Regions from separate parts of the Pseudarthrobacter sp. NPDC058329 genome, predicted to be linked through region 2. Evidence: riboswitches for the same ligand, from Rfam matches in the RefSeq annotation. Region 2 holds a riboswitch; each other region holds the start of a gene.
What was found. Region 2 has a riboswitch for cyclic di-AMP ahead of ACFVYC_RS03750 (LysM peptidoglycan-binding domain-containing protein). Riboswitches for the same ligand answer to the same signal wherever they lie in the genome.
Positions count from the first base shown of each region.

Region 1 (6,007 bases), on a different contig from region 2:
GCGCGGAAGTCTACTCGGATGTGGTGGACGAGGAGGGGCTGTCGGGCCTTGATATTCCTGCACTGGAATATTCCCAGTCGCTGCGGAACCCTGAGGTCGACGCATTCGTCACGGGCTTCACTAACGTTGGCGGCGGAATTGGGATGCCAATCCTCGCAAGCATCCTGACGGCGTGGCTGACGCTCCTCAGCCGGACCTGGCGGCCCATCGTCCTGGTGGGCGGAGCGGCCCTCGTTTCCACCACAGCCACCACCTTGGGCAAGCGCCTGGTGGGCAGAACCCGTCCGGACCACTCCGAAGCCGTGCCGCCCTTCGAAACGTCGCCGTCCTTTCCGAGCGGCCACACTCTGAACACAACAGTGGTCATCGGAGTCCTGGTGTACATCATGTGCCTCCAGTTCCAGATGCTCTGGGCCAGGATCACTGCCATCACCGCCGGGGCCATCTTCATCATTGCCATGGGCTTGAGCCGGGTATTCCTGGGGCACCACTGGATGACGGACGTGATGGCCGGGTGGTTCCTGGGGCTGGCCTGGGTGTGCATGGTGATCCTTGCCCACCGGCTGTTCCACCTGATGCGGAAGCGCGAGCATGCCGGGCCGGCGCCCACCTTCGAGCATCCGGTCCTCCGCGAGGACCACAGCGGGGACCCCCTGCCGGGCAGCGCGGGCACGTCCGAACGGAGCGACGGCGGCTCATCGAGGGGGAACGACGGCGGCACCGCACAAAGTCACGACGGCGGCACTGGGCGGGGGAGTGACGGCGGCTCGTCGCGGACAACTGCGGGAGGCTGACGGCAGAGGGGCATCTGCGGCCGGGTGATAGTTTTGACCCATGCGCACTCTCGTTGTGGACCACCCGCTGGTCGCCCATAAACTCACGGTCCTGCGGGACAAGAACACCCCGTCCCCGGTCTTCCGGCAGCTGACGGAGGAGCTGGTAACACTGCTCGCCTATGAGGCCACGCGCGAGGTCCGCACCCAGCCAGTCACCATCGAAACACCGGTCAGCACCACGGTTGGCACAGCGTTTACCAAGCCCACCCCCCTGGTGGTCCCCATCCTGCGCGCCGGCCTCGGCATGCTCGAGGGAATGACCAAACTCGTTCCCACTGCAGAGGTCGGCTTTCTGGGCATGGCCCGGGACGAGGAAACCCTGGACATCATCACCTACGCCGAGCGACTCCCGGAGAACCTTACGGACCGCCAGATCTTTGTCCTGGACCCCATGCTCGCAACCGGCGGAACCTTGCGCGAAGCCATCAAGTTCCTCTTCAAGCGCGGTGCTTCGGACGTCACCTGCATCTGCCTGCTGGCCGCTCCGGAAGGCCTGGCCAAGCTCGAGGAAGAACTCGCAGACGCCAATGTGACCATCGTCCTTGCCTCCATCGACGAAAAGCTCAACGAAAAGTCCTACATTGTCCCCGGACTGGGGGATGCGGGCGACCGCCTTTACGGCATCGCCGGGTAGTCCTCAAGCCTTTTGGATTCCGCGTCCCGCCGCTAGCCTGTGCGGATGGACTGGAAACTCGAACTTGTGTATGTCCCTGTGTCGGACGTGGACCGCGCCAAAGACTTCTACGTTAACAAGGTGGGGTTCAACGCCGACTTTGATGAGCGGCCAACGGACTCCATCCGCTTTGTCCAGCTGACACCTCCCGGATCGGCCTGCTCGATCTGCATAGGGGACGGGCTTACGGATGCGCCTCCCGGTACGGGCTCCAACCTCCAGTTGGTGGTCAGTGACATCAATGCCGCCCATCAACACCTCAAGAACAACGGAGTGGACGTCAGCGACGTGGACGTGCAGGACTGGGGCCACTTCGTGTACTTTGCCGATCCCGATGGCAACAGGTGGGCAGTCCAGTACATCCCGGGCCGTGACGCCTGAGCAGGCTCCCCGACACCCGGTCAGCGGCGGCTGACATCCCCGTGCACCGGGCACTGACGTAGCCAGGCCCGGTGCAGACGCCAGGCGGCCCGCCCCCCAATAAGGTGCGGGCCGCGAGGGCAGGCGTTTTGTGGTACCTGCGTGCTTAGTACCAGTTGTTCGACAGGTGGAAGTTCAGGGCACCGCACGGGGACTGGTAACGCTCCTGAATGTAGTTCAGGCCCCAGTTAATCTGGGTGCGGTAGTTGGTGCGGTAGTCCGCACCGGCGCTGGCCATCTTCTCGGCCGGCAGGGATTGAACGATGCCGTAGGCGCCGCTGCTCGGGTTGGTGGCCGTGGTGGTCCAGTCCGACTCCTTGGTCCACAGGGTCTTCAGGCACTGCATCTGGTCAGGAGCCCAGCCGTAGTTTCCCAGCTGGCTGGCGGCATAAGCCTGGGCGCCGGCGGGATCATTGACCGCGACGACGGGGGCAGGCTCAGGTGCGGGAGCCGGAGCCGGAGCTGGAGCGGGAGCAGGTGCCGGAGCGGGCTCGGGAGCCGGTGCCGGGGCAAGCTCGGGAGCAGGCGCCGGTGCGGGCTCGGCGGCCTGGGGCACCACATTGATGTCCGGCACGGCCGGGGCGGCGGACTCGGGAGCGGGATTCGCCGTGATCTCGCTCTTCTCGATGCTGAGGTTGGACTCCGCCTGGGCGGCCTGCGTCTCGGTGGCTGCTACGCGGATGCTGGTTTCGGTTGCCTGTCCCGCAGCGCCCACTCCAATGAGCAGTGCGCAGGATGCGGCCACCACGGCGGCGCGCTTGCCCAAAGAAGGAATCCTGCTGCCGGTTTCCGGCCCGGCCTGCGGCGCGGACTCGTTTTTTGGGCGTGGTTTTACCGGGAATTTGAACATGTTGAATCGCCTCTCACACCTGCGGAGTTAGCTGTCGGGTTCGGATGAGGGCATCCGGCCACACGGAAAGATCACGTGCTGGCTTAACCCCAAGGGCAATTAGTGCCCGGGACGGTGGGTCCCCCGCCTCTGCCTTGACTCAAGCGGAATCCGGGAAGTGGCAGAGCTTGGCGTCATCCGGATATGCGGCCCGAACGCCGGACCGCACCCAATCAACGGTACAGGGATGCGGCGCTTAAGTCACATTTTGGTAACAGAGATCACGACGGCGGCGCGTCGCCTTGCTCGCAAGTGTCACGGTAGAGGCAGCTGAAGTGCGAACTCTGTGCGCCCCGGTTGTGATGTCACCGTTACCCTTCCGCCGTGGGCTTCGACAATGGACTCCACGATGGACAGTCCAAGACCGCTCGTCCCTTCGGCAGCTGAAGCCCCGGCCTGGTCTCCCGTGCCTTTTCGAGCCGCGTCTGCACGGGCGAACCGCGAAAACACGTGGTCCACGAACTCCGGAGGGATCCCGCCGCCGTCGTCCGTTACCGTGACCAGCGCAGCGCCGTCTGCCGTCCGGCCCACTCCGGTAACAACAGTGGTGCCGGCAGGCGTGTGTTTCCGCGCGTTGGACAACAGGTTCATCAGCACCTGGCGCAGTTGGGAGGGGTCGCCGTTGACCACAATGGGTTCATCCGGAAGCTGCAGGCGCCAGTTATGGCCCGGGGCCATCACCTTTTCATCACTGACGCCTTCAATCACCAGCTGCGTAAGGTCCACCTCGCTGAGCTTCAGCGGCTGGCCCTCATCCAGCCGCGCCAGCAGGAGCAGGTCTTCCACCAACGCGGTCATCCGCTCCGACTGGCTCTGCACGCGGGCCAGCGACTTTTTGCCGTCGGGGGTGAAATCCTCCGTCATCCTCATGAGTTCGGTGTAGCCCCGGATGGCGGTCAGGGGAGTGCGCAGCTCGTGGGAGGCGTCAGCCACAAACTGGCGTACTTTTGTTTCGCTCTTCTGCCGCGCCTGCAGCGCGTTTGCCACGTTGTCCAGCATGAGGTTGAGTGCGTGACCCACACTGCCCACTTCCGTCCCCGGATTGGAGTTCGACGGCGGGACACGCACCGCGAGCGCCACCTCGCCGGCGTCGAGCGGCAACCGGGAAACCCGGGTGGCAACCTCGGACAGCTGTTCGAGCGGCTTCATGGTGCGGCGGATGAGGACGGTGCCCACCAGTCCGATCAGCAACAGGCCGCCGAGGGACACGAACACAAAGGTCCACACCAGGGACGCGAGCGTGCTTTCCTTCACGGCGAGGGGAAGCCCTGTCACCAGGACATCGCCGAAGTCGGTTTTCACCGCGATCAGCCGGTAACCGCCATTGGACAGGGTGCGGTCCACGGGCTGCGCGTCCTCCGCGAGCGCCAGCAGGGCTTGCTTGTCCTCGGTGGAAAGTGCAGACCGGGTGGTGTTCGAGGTGAGATACCCGCCGCCGGTGACTTGCCCGTTCACTATCCGGGCGTTCATGGTTCCCACGCTTTGGCCCCGGGCGTCCAGCGGGTCCCTCCCGTTGAAGCCCCCGCCGGGAGGGCGGCCCGGATCGTTGGAGCGGTTCGCCGCCTGGCTCAACTGCTCGTCCAGCTGACGGGTGAGGAACGCGTCCATGGAGGCATAGCTGGCAACGCCCACGGCACCACAAATGGCGATCAGCAGGGCCATGGCCAGGAGGATGAGGCGCGTGCGCAGGTGCCAGGTGCCGGGCTTAAGCCAGCTCCTGCGGTGGGGCCGGGCCGTCCGAGGTGACGCCATGGTGTGCCTACTCCGCAGGCTTGATGACGTACCCGGCGCCGCGCACGGTGTGGATCATGGGCGGGTGCACGGCGTCCACCTTCTTGCGCAGGTAGGAGATGTAGAGCTCCACAATGTTGGCCTGGCCGCCGAAGTCGTAGTTCCACACACGGTCCAGGATCTGCGCCTTGCTGATGACGCGCCTGGGGTTCTCCATAAGGTAGCGGAGCAGTTCAAACTGGGTGGCCGTGAGCTGCAGCTCGTCGCCCGCCCGGGTGACCTCGCGCGTATCCACGTTGAGCACCAGGTCGCCCACCACCAGTTCTGCCGTGTCCATGGCGGCGACGCCGGCGCGCTGGACCAGGCGGTGCAGCCGAAGCAGGACTTCCTCCATGCTGAAGGGCTTGGTGACATAGTCGTCGCCGCCGGCCGCCAGGCCCACGATCCTGTCCTGGATCGCGTCCTTGGCTGTCAGGAACAGCGCGGGCACCTCGGGCGCGAAGGCGCGGATCCTGCCCAGCAGTTCGACGCCGTCGAACCCCGGCAGCATCACGTCGAGCACCAGGACGTCCGGGCGGAAGTCCTTGGCCAGCTTTACTGCCTCGGGGCCGTCGGCGGCCACCGCCACGGACCAGCCGGCCATGCGCAGGCCCATGCTCATGAGCTCGGACAGGCTTGGCTCGTCGTCGACCACCAGGGCGCGGATGGGGGATCCGTCCGGGTGGGAGAGCTGGGGGAGGTTGTTGGTCATGGAGTGCGAAGTGGCCATGGGACAACTCTCCGATCGATCGGTTAGCCGCGGCTATGGGGTTCCTGTGCCTCAGCTGTGAATCCCAGCCTAGCGAGCTGGGTGCTGATGGGGGGTGGCGGCTGCCTCGGTGCGAGTTGTGTCTACGCGAGCCCGCACAGCTTGCCTCCCGGATGCAATCGCCCTGGCCGCGGCGGAAGAGGGATTTTTTCTGTCCGGCTCCGGGTGCCGCTGGACAGAGCGAGGACGATTTCGGCATTTCCGGGACATCTGAAGAAAAAGTTCCAGAGATTCGTGATCTGCGAATTAAATTCTGGCAAGGTCAGGACAAGGCCCTGAAAATTAGATAATGATCAGTAATCTGACCATTGTCCAGAATCGTGACTTGCGGCACATTAAGCGCTTTTGTCTCAATATGCGGACCAAAGCGCCCATTGTTACTTGCAAGTTAGCATTGTTACGCTGCACACTTCCATTGTGAACAAGAACTCAACAGCACCTGCAGCCGCAGACAATTGGCCCAGCACATCCGCTGCTGTCGACATGCGCTGTTGTCGAATGTACGCCTGACCTTCCCACCCCCGAAGTTCGTAGGCATACGCCCCAGCCCAGCGTCGGGCGTCCTCCCCAGTTTTATTGCCGGGAACCCAGCATTCGAGCCGCGATGACGGCCATTCACATTGAGGTAAGCAATCCATGTCAGTTGCATC
Region 1 is NZ_JBHVZR010000022.1:4,103-10,109, forward strand. It holds gene ACFVYC_RS20305 (phosphatase PAP2 family protein) at 1-794, shown strand, start outside; gene upp (uracil phosphoribosyltransferase) at 835-1,470, shown strand; gene ACFVYC_RS20315 (glyoxalase superfamily protein) at 1,516-1,890, shown strand; gene ACFVYC_RS20320 (hypothetical protein) at 2,036-2,779, opposite strand; cyclic di-AMP (ydaO/yuaA leader) riboswitch at 2,785-2,935, opposite strand; gene ACFVYC_RS20325 (ATP-binding protein) at 3,074-4,570, opposite strand; gene ACFVYC_RS20330 (response regulator transcription factor) at 4,578-5,318, opposite strand; gene ACFVYC_RS20335 (winged helix-turn-helix domain-containing protein) at 5,994-6,007, shown strand, end outside.
Region 1: another riboswitch for cyclic di-AMP. It lies ahead of ACFVYC_RS20320 (hypothetical protein); the one in region 2 lies ahead of ACFVYC_RS03750 (LysM peptidoglycan-binding domain-containing protein).

Region 2 (6,007 bases):
CATGCTGACCGGCCTGGGCATAGCCGTTCTCCTGTACATGCTGGTCGCAATCTCGGTGGTCAGCGTGCTGTCACCGACAGAGCTGGAAAGCATTCGGGAAGCCGAAGGCGCTGCCCTTCTCGAAGTGGTGCACAAAGGCTCACCCGACTTCCCGATCGACAGGATCTTTCCGTTCCTTGCCGTCTTCGCCGTAGCCAACACAGCACTGATCAACATGCTGATGGCGAGCCGCCTCATTTACGGGATGGCGCGCCAGCACGTTCTCCCGCGCGCCCTCGGGAAAGTCCTGCCTGTCCGCCGCACGCCGTGGGCCGGCATCGTTTTCTCCACCGTCCTGGCACTGGGACTCATCCTGTACGTGACCAGCGACCCGGAAAGCAACATCGTGGCCAACCTTTCCGGGACCACTGCCTTCCTGCTCCTGTGCGTCTTCACGGTGGTCAATATTGCCTGCCTGGTGCTGCGCCGCAAGCGGGACTCCAACCGCAAGGTGTTCTTCACCTCGCCGGGGCAGCTGCCGCTGGTGGCCGCCCTGCTGTGCGCCTTCCTTGCCGGCCCGTGGGTAGGCCGTAATGTCATTCAGTACCAAATTGCCGGCGGGCTGATGGCCATCGGCGTTGTGCTCTGGTTTGTCACCTGGGTGATCAACCGGAGAGCGAACCACGAGGAGAGTCTCAGGAAATGACAGCTGCTGCTGAATCAACGGTCACCTTGGATGGGCGGTTTGCCCGGGAATTGTCGGAGCTGGCTGTTCCCTGGCAGGCGGAGGAGGCGCCCCAGCCGAAACTGCTGGTCCTTAACGAAGAGCTGGCCGGGGAGCTGGGGCTTGATGCGGAATACCTTCGGTCCACGGAGGGCGTCCGGCTCCTCCTGGGCAACCACGTTCCGGAGGGCTCGACGCCGGTGGCCCAGGCCTACGCCGGCCACCAGTTTGGCGGCTACTCGCCCCTGCTCGGGGACGGCCGTGCGCTCCTTCTGGGCGAAGTGACGGGAACGGACGGCCGGTTGCGGGACATCCACCTGAAAGGCTCGGGCCGCACACCCTTTGCCCGCGCCGGGGACGGCCGCGCCGTCGTCGGACCCATGCTGCGGGAGTACCTCGTGAGCGAGGCGATGCACGCACTCGGCATCCCCTCCACGCGATCCCTCGCGGTGGTGGCCACCGGCCGCCCGGTGCGCCGGGACACGATGCTTCCGGGAGCAGTACTGACAAGGGTGGCAAGCAGCCACCTGCGCGTGGGCAGTTTCCAGTACGCTCGGGCCACGGAAAACATGGACCTGCTGCGCCGCCTGGCGGACCACGCTATCAGCCGGCACTACCCCGAAGCCGCCCAGGCCGATAACCCCTACCTGGCGCTCTTCGGACGGGTGGTGGCCACGCAGGCAGAACTGGTGGCCCGTTGGATGCTGGTGGGATTCATCCACGGCGTGATGAACACGGACAATATGACCATCTCCGGAGAAACCATCGACTACGGGCCCTGCGCCTTTATGGACGCCTTTAACCCGGCCGCAGTCTTCAGCTCCATCGACGTCGGCGGCCGGTACGCCTACGCCAACCAGCCGGTCATCGCGGAGTGGAACCTCGCCCGCTTGGCCGAGGCCATGCTGCCGCTCTTCAATGAGGACCAGGAACAGGCCGTGGCCCCCGCCGTGGAAGCACTTGGCATGTTCCGCCGCCAGTACAGTGACGCCTGGTTCGCAGGGATGAAAACCAAACTCGGCTTGACGGAAGCCCCTGCCGGGACCACCGAGGCCGAGGAGGCCTCGGAACTGGTGGACAGTCTGGTGGCCCTGTTGAAGGACGGACCAGTGGACTACACGTTGTTCTTCCGGAATCTTTCGCACGCGGCCAGGGGGAACAACCGTCCTGCACGCGGGATGGTCCTTGACCTGGCCGGCTTCGACGCGTGGGTTGAACGGTGGCATGACCTGAAACCGGACGCCGACCTGATGGACAGGGTCAATCCCGCATACATTCCGCGCAACCACCTGGTGGAGGAAGCACTCGCCGCAGCAACGGAGGGAGACCTTGATCCGTTCACCCGGCTCCTCGAAGTGGTCCGTGCCCCGTTTGATGAGCGGCCGGGACTGGAACGCTACACCGAAGGGGCGTCGGAGGACTTTGGCAGCTACCAGACCTTCTGCGGCACCTAAGCAGGTCAGCTCCTGAGCACGCAAAACAGGGGCGGCAGCCGGGAAAGATCCCGTCTGCCGCCCCTGTTGGGCGTGGTGGAGCTACGCTACGCGGACGAAGGAAGCGCCGCTGAGCCAGGAGATGGAGTGGACTTCGGTCTTGAAGCCGTCCACGCCACCGCTGACAACCTGGCCGTTGCCGGCGAAGACGCCGACGTGACCGGCGGTGATCACCAGGTCACCGGGAGCCGGGGTGCCCACAGTGGTGCCGTACTGGTAGAACTGTCCCGGGGCAAGGTCACCGACGGTCTTGCCAACGGAGCGGAGAGCCTTCTCCACCATGGCGGTGCAGTCCTGCTGGACGCCCACCTGGCCGTAAGCGTTCGCCAGGATGGCTGCACCGGTGCCGGTGCCGGCGGCTGCGGGAGCTGCCGGGGCGGGAGCCGGAGCAGGTGCCGGCGACGTGGAGGCGTAGGACAGGTTCATTCCGGTGTTGGCCGGGGCAGCAGCCTTGACGGGAGCCGCAGCAGCGGCAGGAGCGGCTGCAACAGCGCCGGCGCCGGCGATCTGGATCTGGTCGCCGGGGAAGATGATCGTGTCGATCGACAGCCCATTGGCGGACAGGACATCGTTCAGGGCTACTCCGTTGGCCGCCGCGATGGCTCCCAAAGTGTCGCCGGAAACAACGGTGTGCACGTGGCCCGCAGCCGCTGCGGGGGCAGCCACAGCAGCAGCCGGTGCCGCATATGCCTGGGTGTTAGTGGTCTCGGTGGTGTCCGGGCCGGTTACGCCTGCGTGGGCCGGGGCGCCGACACCGAAGGCAATGCCTGATGCTGCTGCAACGGCGAGCGCCGGGCGGCCAAGCGACTTGGCTGATACAGCCAAGCCCTGGAGCGCGATTGAGCGGGCCGGAGTCGCGCGGTGACGGGCGGTAATGGAATTTTTTGACACGGTTGATCGCCTCTCCCATGCCTGCGGGGTGAGCTGTCGGGTTCGGGTTGGAGATACCCGGCCGGGAGCGAGTCCGAAATGTTCGGCGGCGCTAACGACTTAACCCCAAGGCCTCATGTGAGGCCGCGGAAACTTGGTTCCCCCGTCCCTGCCAGCTGGAAAGCGTTGGTTCCCGGGTCAGTGGCAGGGCTCGGCATACTGAGGGGAATGTCCCGTCTGGGAGGGACACCTGAAGACCATATCCTGATCTTCACCGGATTGTCACATTTGGATAACATACGAGTTGCTTCTCTCGGATTTATCAATCGAGTGGATTCCCCATGCCATGAAGACTTGACCTCGCGAGATAGGCGCGCCGCGGATGCGTGCCGTGTTTTTTATCACAAAGTAATAAAGCTCGGCCGAAAGTGTCGCCTTTACCTTGCTTGGGGACTCGACGGGTAGGAGGATATCCGGACCTGAAGGAGGCCACGTGACCCAGCTTGGCAAGTACGAGAAGTACCTGATCGAAGAGTTCTTTGACGACTACCGTGCCGGGGCTCTAAGCCAGCGCACCTTCACCCGGCGAGTGGCGTTTATCACTGGCAGCATGGCGGCAGCCGCGGGGGCGATGCTGCTGGTGGGCTGCACTCCCAGCGAGGTGCCCCGGAGCACCGACCCCATGCCTACACCGGTACCTTCGACACCGTCCGCCTCCAGCACGGCCGGGGCAGGTTCCGTCCCCGGGGCGAAGAGCCCGCTCTCCGTTCCGGAGGGGGCGGCAGGAATGACGACGGCGACCGTACAGTTCATGTCCGGAGGAACCTCCGTCAGTGCCTACCAGGCCAGGCCGGAGCGGGAGGGGCGCAGCCCTGCCGTGTTGATCTGCCATGAGAACCGCGGATTGACCCCACATATCGAAGATGTAGCGAGGCGCTTTGCGAAGGCGGGCTACGTTGCCCTTGCGCTTGACCTGCTGAGCAGGGAAGGCGGGACGGCGGGCATGGACCGCGACGCTGTTCCCGGCGCCCTCACCCAGGCCGGAGCCCAGCGCCACGTTGCCGACTTCACGGCGGCGCTGGAGTATCTCCGCGTCCAGGACTTTGTGGACGGCGAACGGATTGCCATGACCGGCTACTGCTTCGGCGGCGGCATCACCTGGCAGGCGGCAACCGAGCTTGAGGGGTTGAAGGCCACGGCGGCCTTCTATGGTCCCGCCCCTGACCTGGGCAAGGTGCCCGGCATCAAGGCCGCAGTCTTCGGTGTCTACGCGGAACTCGATCAACGCATCACCGGTGCCATGCCCGCACTCAAGGACGCGCTCGCAGCCACTGAGGTTGTCCACCAGCTCACTGTCTACCCCGGCGTGGACCACGCCTTCCACAACGACACCGGCGACCGCTACAACGAAGCCCAGGCCACGGCCGCGTGGAACGACACGCTCGCGTGGTTCGGCCAGCACGTTTAGGGCCCGGGATCTGACTCGCCCCCACGACAGGCAGGGCTGGTACTGACCCCGCGCTAGGCTTTTGCCATGCCTGACTACGAACGGTTCCGGCTCCTCCTGGAGGAGGAGCGGGAGCGGAAGCTGGCCCTCCTTCCGGCCCTCCGCGCGGATATAGCCTCCGCAAACTCGGCGCGCCAGGACTCGAACGTGGATGACGAACATGACCCCGAGGGCGCCACCATCGCCTTCGAACTGTCCCAGGCGTCGGCCCTGCTGAAGCAGAGCAGTGCCGGGCTTGACCAGGTGGACGCGGCCCTGGCTAAAATCGCGGACGGAACCTACGGGATTTGCGCCGTCTGCGGGGAAGCCATCGCCGAAGGCCGGCTGGAGGCACGCCCGTGGACGCCGTTCTGCATCCGGCACGCCTCGGCAGGCCGTCGATGAGCAGCGGCAGGGAGAAGGTGGCGGCTGCCGCGGAATTTGTTGACCGGACGCTCCGGAACGAAGGCGCCTGGTACCGGGCGGACGACGTCGAAGGCAGGCTGGGAGGACAGCTCGCCTCCTACGGTTCCTCGGTCGGGGCTGTCCGGGGAACCATCCGCGACGCCCTGCGGAAGTACAAGGACCTGGACCACGACGGCGTGGTGCAGCTGGCGTCCTCCCTGTGGGGCATGCCCCGGCCCGGTTCCAGGGCAGTGTATGAACGTCGGCTCGCCGCCGTGGTCCTGCTGCAGTCCAAAGAGGCACTCCTGCGCCACTCGGACCTGACGCGGATCGAGGGTTTCCTGCGGTCTGCCGGGACGCCGGAGCTGACCGGGCCCCTGCTGGCCGACGTCGTTGCGCCGTTCCTGGACCGGCTCCGCGGGCGCGACCGGCAGCGCGCACATGTTGTCCTGGCGCGCTGGCGGACCGACCCGGATGGCCAGTTGCGCGCCGCCGCCTGCTACCTTGAGCAACAGTCCAGACCCGCAGCCCCACCACAAGGAGACACCCATGACCGAACCCTATGACCTGGAACGATTCGTCGCCGCGCAGGACAGCGGCGGAACGTATGACCAGGCGCTCGCAGAACTGCAGATGGGCAGCAAGTCCGGCCACTGGATGTGGTTCATCTTTCCCCAGATCGCCGGCCTGGGCCACAGTGACATGTCACGCCGCTACGCCATCAGCTCCCTCGCTGAAGCCCGGGATTACCTGGACCATGCGGTGCTGGGCCCGCGGCTGCTCGAATGCGCCCTGGCCGTCACCAACCACGCCGGTGGTGCCGCGGAGGACATCCTGGGCAGCATCGATGCCCGCAAGCTGCAGTCATCCATGACACTGTTCCTGCGCGCAGCTCCCGGCGAAACCGTCTTCAAGACCGTCCTGGCCCGGTTTTTCGACGGACAGCCTGACGCCGCCACCGACGACCTTCTGGCCGACCAGGACGGCAAATAAAGGGCTCAGGATAAACGGCCGACGGCGGTTCCTCGCGCACCCTGCGCCAGGAACCGC
Region 2 is NZ_JBHVZR010000001.1:783,232-789,238, forward strand. It holds gene ACFVYC_RS03740 (APC family permease) at 1-685, shown strand, start outside; gene ACFVYC_RS03745 (YdiU family protein) at 682-2,157, shown strand; gene ACFVYC_RS03750 (LysM peptidoglycan-binding domain-containing protein) at 2,239-3,087, opposite strand; cyclic di-AMP (ydaO/yuaA leader) riboswitch at 3,091-3,293, opposite strand; gene ACFVYC_RS03755 (dienelactone hydrolase family protein) at 3,560-4,534, shown strand; gene ACFVYC_RS03760 (TraR/DksA family transcriptional regulator) at 4,601-4,957, shown strand; gene ACFVYC_RS03765 (DNA alkylation repair protein) at 4,954-5,523, shown strand; gene ACFVYC_RS03770 (DUF1810 domain-containing protein) at 5,507-5,950, shown strand.

Region 3 (6,007 bases), on a different contig from region 2:
TCCAGCGTTTCATCCTGGCTTTTCACGTACTGCCTCCCAATTCAACTGCTGCCGCGCCGGTCCGGGAACGGGTCCCGGCTGCCGGCGTCAACTCCTAGTGCGGCGGCATCATCCCAGGTATCCACATCGTCGGTGGAACCGGTGGGGACGGTGACAAGCTGCAGGTCAAGACTAGCAAGGAGCGCACGCATGGAACCGCTGATTAAGGCATCACGCGACGCCAGTTCCTTGACCGCCCTTGTTAACACGTCTGTGCGGTAAAACCCGGCGAGCTGCTGGGACCTGCCGTCTTCGCCGCACGCCATGAGTCCGTCGGCCCGAAACTCCCTTGATTCAAGGGCTTTCCTCAGCACCTGCACCGCTGACGAGATCCGGGGCATGTCGCAAGCCAGCACCAGGGTAAAGGCGCTTCCGCTGCCGGCATTCGCCAGCGCCTCCAGGCCAGCGGCCACAGCGGCAGCGGGTCCGGCAAACACCGGCTGCTCGCGGCAGGAGAGCACTCCCTCGGGGAGCAGACCGGGATCCGGACCAACCACTACCGCACGGGACGCCCCGGCGGCCGCGGCCAGGGATTTCTCCAGCAGGGTGGCACCTTGGAAGACCAGCCCTTGCTTGGGTACCCCGCCCAGCCGGGATGACCGGCCGCCGGCCAGGATCAGGGCGTCAAAGTCCAACCGGTATTGCTCCACTCCCCCAGCCTAGTCCGGGGGTGGCCGCGCCCAACGTTGAATCAGGCAGCGCGCTCGGGCAGCAGGAACGGATCCCAGGCCGGCGTCGGCTTTTCAAGTTCCTTGATCTGCCAGATGGTCCCATGCGGAGGCTCAGGGACAAACCGCAGTTTCCAGCCCATTTCCGCCGGGGTGTGGTCACCTTTGACGTTGTTGCACCTCAGGCAGGCAGCCACCAGGTTTTCCCAGGATTCGGCTCCTCCGCGTGACTTTGGGTGGACATGGTCGATGGTGTGCGCAGCTTTTCCGCAGTAGGCACATTTGTGCCCGTCGCGTCTGAGCACACCGCGCCGGCTGACGGCAGTGGACTGGTTGTATCTGGGGCGGATGTAGCGGTTCAGGAGGATCACGGACGGGCGGCCCAGAATCTCCTGGGGGCCCACTACGGGGTCCTCCCCTTCAGCCACAACGCTTGCCTTGCCCGTGAGCACAAGCACCAGCGCCCGGCGGAAAGTAATAACCGCCAGCGGTTCATATCCAGCATTCAGAACGAGAGTGCGCATGCACGTACCTCTTCACGGCCGCACCCGTCAGGGGCACGAGGGCCGGCTGCCCTCGGCATGGTCCGGGCTATGGATCGACACCACAAGAGTAAACAAAGAAGTGCATTATCAGCTAATTGCGGGTCCCGGCTTGCTGTATCCGGCAATTGCCGGGGTGGACCGCCCGCAGCTGCGCGGGGTTAAACAGACAGGACCCCTGCCGCGGCGGCGGGGGTCCTGTGTTCGGTACTGCTCAACCGCGCAAGCGCGGCTGCGAGGTGTCAGTTGACGCGGATGAATACCGGGCCGGAACCTACGTTGGCGCTGAACACAACGGTCTGGTTGCCGTTGTAGCCACCGTGGACTGCCTGGCCGTTGCCGGCGTAGACAGCGATGTGGGCCATGCCGGAACCGCCGTTGGCGTAGTAGATGAGGTCGCCCGGCTGAGCCTCGGCAGCGCTCACGGTGCGGCCCAGGCCGAGGTAGCCTGCCGGCCAGTCGTGGAAGTTGATGCCCACGGCAGCCAGGGAGTTGGTCACCAGCATGGTGCAGTCCTGCGTGACGCCGAGCTGGGCGTAGGCGGCGGACAGGATGGCTGCACCCTTGCCGCTTGCCGAGGCGGGAGCAGCGGGGGCGGCGGCAGCCGGAGCCGTGGCGGTCACCTTGGCTACAGCCGCCGTCTTTGCGGCGGGAGCAGGCGCCGGAGCGGCTTCCTGAACCTCAACCTCGGGCTCCGGGGCTTCCACAACGGGAGCCGGCGTGGTGGTCACAGCAGGCTTCTCGAAGGAGATGGCGATGGTGGAAGCAGCGGAGATCGGAGCTTCAACCGTTGACTCAACTTCCAGGGTGGAAGCCGGAGCGGAGTCCCGCTGAACGTTGGCGTCAGCAGCATTGGCGGCGAGGCCGCTGGTCAGGACCAGGCCGGAAGCGGCTGCGATAACAGCTGCCTGGCGTCCTACGCCGCCGGCGTTGTCGCCGACAGCCTTGGCAATGATGGCCAGCGAGTTGGTCTTGGTGACCTCGGCGCGGTGCCGTGCGGTTGCACGAGTAGTCATCAGTTCTCTCTTTCGTTGTCCTTCACACCGCCGGTAGGCAGCCGAAGGGGACTGGACGCGCCGGCATCTTGGGGGTACGCCGGCACGCCCCGAACGGGGATGTGGTGATTTAGCGAAAAGCGTGTTTGGGCAAAGAAAAAGCCCTTGGACCGTGAGGTCGAAGAACTAGTTCATGGTGTAGAACGAGGAGGTGCCGGTAGCAGCTACCGAGTGCAGCAGCGTTCCCTGGGAGGGGTTCAAAGCGCTGATCATCATGCCGTTGCCGACGTAGATGCCAACGTGTGCGCCACCGTTCTGCATGACCAGGTCACCGGGCTGCGGCGTGGACGTGGGCTTCATTGCGGTCCACGCGTTCACGCGGGGGATGCTGATGCCGGCCTGGGCGTAAACCCACTGGGTGAAGCCGGAGCAGTCCCAGCCGTTGGGGGTGGTGCCGCCCCAGACGTACGGGCGGCCGATGCCGGTGTACGCGATGGCAGCAATTCCGGAGGTGGAAGCCGAGGCGACGGTTTCGGCGAGCTTCTCTTCAGCGGATGCCGGAGCTGCAGCGGTGGTGGCTGCCGTGTTGCCGGTGGTGGCAGCCCGGTTACCGGAGGTGGTGGACAGCGTCCGCACCGTTTCGATCTTCGGCGCTGCGGTGGTCTTGACCACCGGGCGCTCGAAGGAAACGGTAGCCGTGGGCGCCGCAGTTACGGCGAGGGCCGGCTGCGATCCGGACTCGGTGGAAGCGGAGACACCAGCGGTGGTATCCGCGGCGTTGGCCGGCAGGCCCATGGTCAGGATGAGGCCGGATGCAGCTGCGATAACTGCAGCCTGGCGACCTACCGTCCCGGCATTGGCACTAACAGCCTTGGACATGGTGTCCAGGGGGTTGGTACGAACCGTTTGCGCACGGTGGCGCGCAGAATTATGGCGTGAAGACACGAAGGTAGCCTCTCCCAATGCCTACGAGGTGAGCTGTCGGATTCGGATGGGAGTCACCCGGCCGCGCGGCTTCTGGGAAGCTTTTGCGACTTAACCCCAAGGCCTTCAGACTCGAAGGCCAAAATTGGTTCCCCCGCCCCTGCCAGACGATGAAATGCGAACGGACCTTGAGCGGTGGCAGAGTTAGGCAATCCGCACAAGAGCGTCAACTTCGGAAAAGTTGACGCGAGTTAGACGGTACAGCAGTTTCGAACGAATGTCACATTCAGGTCACGGCAGGTCAACATCATTTGATAGCTCACCGTCACTTGACTCAGAGCCAGCCGGTCGGGTCAACGACTTCGCCGTTGACCTGGACCTCGAAGTGCAGATGGCAGCCCGTGGAGGCTCCTGTGGTGCCGCTGAGGGCCACAACATCCCCGCGGGATACCGTTTGCCCCTCCTTCACGCTGAAGGACGAGAGGTGGTTGTACGTGGTTTCCAGGCCATTGCCGTGGTCCACCACCACCCGGTTGCCGCCACCGTACTGGTGCCAGCCAACGAAAGTAACGGTTCCGGTAGCCGCAGCCAGAACCGAGGTGCCGCATTGGGCAACGTAGTCCTGTCCGCGGTGGAAGTCACCGGAGCCACCCGTGATCGGGCTGACGCGGTAGCCGAACGGCGAGGCAGTGCTCATTGCAGCGAGCGGGGCACCGAGGCTTCCGGCGGAAGCGGCGCGGGTGATGGCGCCTGCGGACTGGGCGCTGAGCAGCTGCTTCAGCTTCCCGTCCGGGTCCGCCTGCGTGACCACAGCAGAACGGCTGAAGTCGATCTGGGCTTCCGCTTCCGCGGAAACCTGGGGCTGCGGGGCAACAGAGGACGCTGCAACAGGAGAGGATCCTGAGGCGTCGGTGGCCATCACGGGACTGGTCGCCGGTACGGTCACGGTGAGCACCAGTCCGGTGGCGGCCAAGGCGACGCCGGCCTTCTGGCCGATCCCGCTGGCAGCAGCAAACTCTGTGATCTGGCGGAAGGGACCACGACGCCGGCGCGCATCACGGTGCGGATCGCGGGGGCGTTCCGAGGTGATGACTTCGACAACGCGCGGTGTCGAAGCAGGGACCGCCGCGCGGCGGCGTCCCCTGGGATTCTGCATGGTCAAGAAGGGTTCCTCTCTGGAAAGCCTGCGAAGTTAGCTGTCGGATTCGGGTCAGAGAGTTCAAAGACCCGGTCCGCCGTAAGCAAGCTTCGGCACAGAGATATCCCCGGAGGAATCCTTCACTGGAAGAGGCTTGCTGCTGACGGACTTCACCCCAAGGCAGTCCCCCGGCTGCCGTGTGTGGTTCCCCCGCCTCTGCCAGTTACGACTCGTGCTCCCGATCCGCTGGCAGAGCTCGGCTCCAGATCAGGTAACGCTTTAATATCAACGCTTCGGTTCAACTATAGAGGCTTAAGGCCCAAAGTAACAATTCCGTTATCTTTGCGTAGCCCAGCTCACATGGGGTAGGGAAGCGGACATCAGGCTCTCTAGCGGATTGCTACGAACACGTGCGCGGCCACCTCGGGGGGCAGTTCAAGCGCTCCTTCGATACCCGGAACCCGGACGGAGATGTAGTCGCCCACCCGCTCCAGCGACACAGCAGCCCCTGGCCGGATGCCGCCCTCGTCCAGCTGCGAGAGCAGTTCAGGCTCCACCTGGATAGGCTCGGCAAGCCGGCTGACAGTTACAGCGGAGGCAGGACCATAGGACTTCATCGCTTCCAGGAGGCTGATCGCTCCATCCGCGAAGCCAAGGGAGGGCCCGCCACCCAAGGCAGCCAACCCGGGAATCGGGTTCCCGTACGGAGACTCGGTGGGGTGGTTCAGCAACTCGTAGATGCGCCGTTCCACCCGCTCGCTCATCACATGTTCCCAGCGGCAGGCTTCATCGTGGACGTAGGCCCAGTCCAGCCCGATAACGTCGGCGAGGAGCCGTTCAGCCAGGCGGTGCTTGCGCATCACTTCCGTGGCGCGCTTCCGGCCGGTCTCCGTAAGCTCCAGGTGGCGGTCACCCGACACCACCACCAGGCCGTCCCGCTCCATTCTGCCGATGGTCTGGGAAACGGTCGGCCCGGAGTGCCGCAGCCGTTCGGCAATGCGCGCCCGAAGGGCAACAATGTTCTCTTCCTCGAGCTCCAGAATGGTCCGAAGGTACATCTCCGTAGTATCGATCAGATCCGTCATCCAGCTCAGCTCCTCGAGCGCAGTACCTTGCGTTGTCCCACCGTACCGCCTTCAACGCGGCGTAGTCCGTGGAAAAGCTTAGCCTATTTTGACTTTGTCCAAATAGTTGAAGATGGCGGTGGGAGCGTCTCATTGGATGGACTATGACGGTTCCGGTTCCCGCTGAAACAGCCCAACAGGGCAGAATAAGGGAGGCCCTGGTTGCAGCCGTCACCGGCTGCCGGCCACCAACACCCGTCCGGACCAAAAGCCGTGTCCATGCCGAAATTGGAGCACCTGTGAGCGAAACCAGCATCACGATCCCCGCCGACCTTCTGCCCAAGGATGGACGGTTCGGCGCCGGGCCGTCGAAGGTCAGGCCGGAGCAGATCGATGCGCTGTCCGCGGCGTCCAGGAACATCCTGGGCACGTCGCATCGGCAGGCCCCGGTCAAGAACCTCGTTGGCTCCGTCCGCGAGGGCCTCAGCCAGTTCTTCCGCGCTCCCGAAGGGTACGAAGTTGTACTCGGCGTCGGCGGCTCCACGGCGTTCTGGGATATTGCAAGCTTCGGCCTTGTGGAGAAGAAGGCACAGCACCTGTCCTTCGGCGAGTTCGGCTCGAAGTTCGCCGCGGCAAC
Region 3 is NZ_JBHVZR010000010.1:112,823-118,829, forward strand. It holds gene ACFVYC_RS14185 (DUF6457 domain-containing protein) at 1-26, opposite strand, end outside; gene ACFVYC_RS14190 (molybdenum cofactor guanylyltransferase) at 42-689, opposite strand; gene ACFVYC_RS14195 (HNH endonuclease) at 731-1,231, opposite strand; gene ACFVYC_RS14200 (NlpC/P60 family protein) at 1,492-2,265, opposite strand; gene ACFVYC_RS14205 (C40 family peptidase) at 2,431-3,123, opposite strand; cyclic di-AMP (ydaO/yuaA leader) riboswitch at 3,194-3,389, opposite strand; gene ACFVYC_RS14210 (M23 family metallopeptidase) at 3,503-4,324, opposite strand; cyclic di-AMP (ydaO/yuaA leader) riboswitch at 4,335-4,578, opposite strand; gene ACFVYC_RS14215 (metal-dependent transcriptional regulator) at 4,696-5,391, opposite strand; gene serC (phosphoserine transaminase) at 5,670-6,007, shown strand, end outside.
Region 3: another riboswitch for cyclic di-AMP. It lies ahead of ACFVYC_RS14210 (M23 family metallopeptidase); the one in region 2 lies ahead of ACFVYC_RS03750 (LysM peptidoglycan-binding domain-containing protein).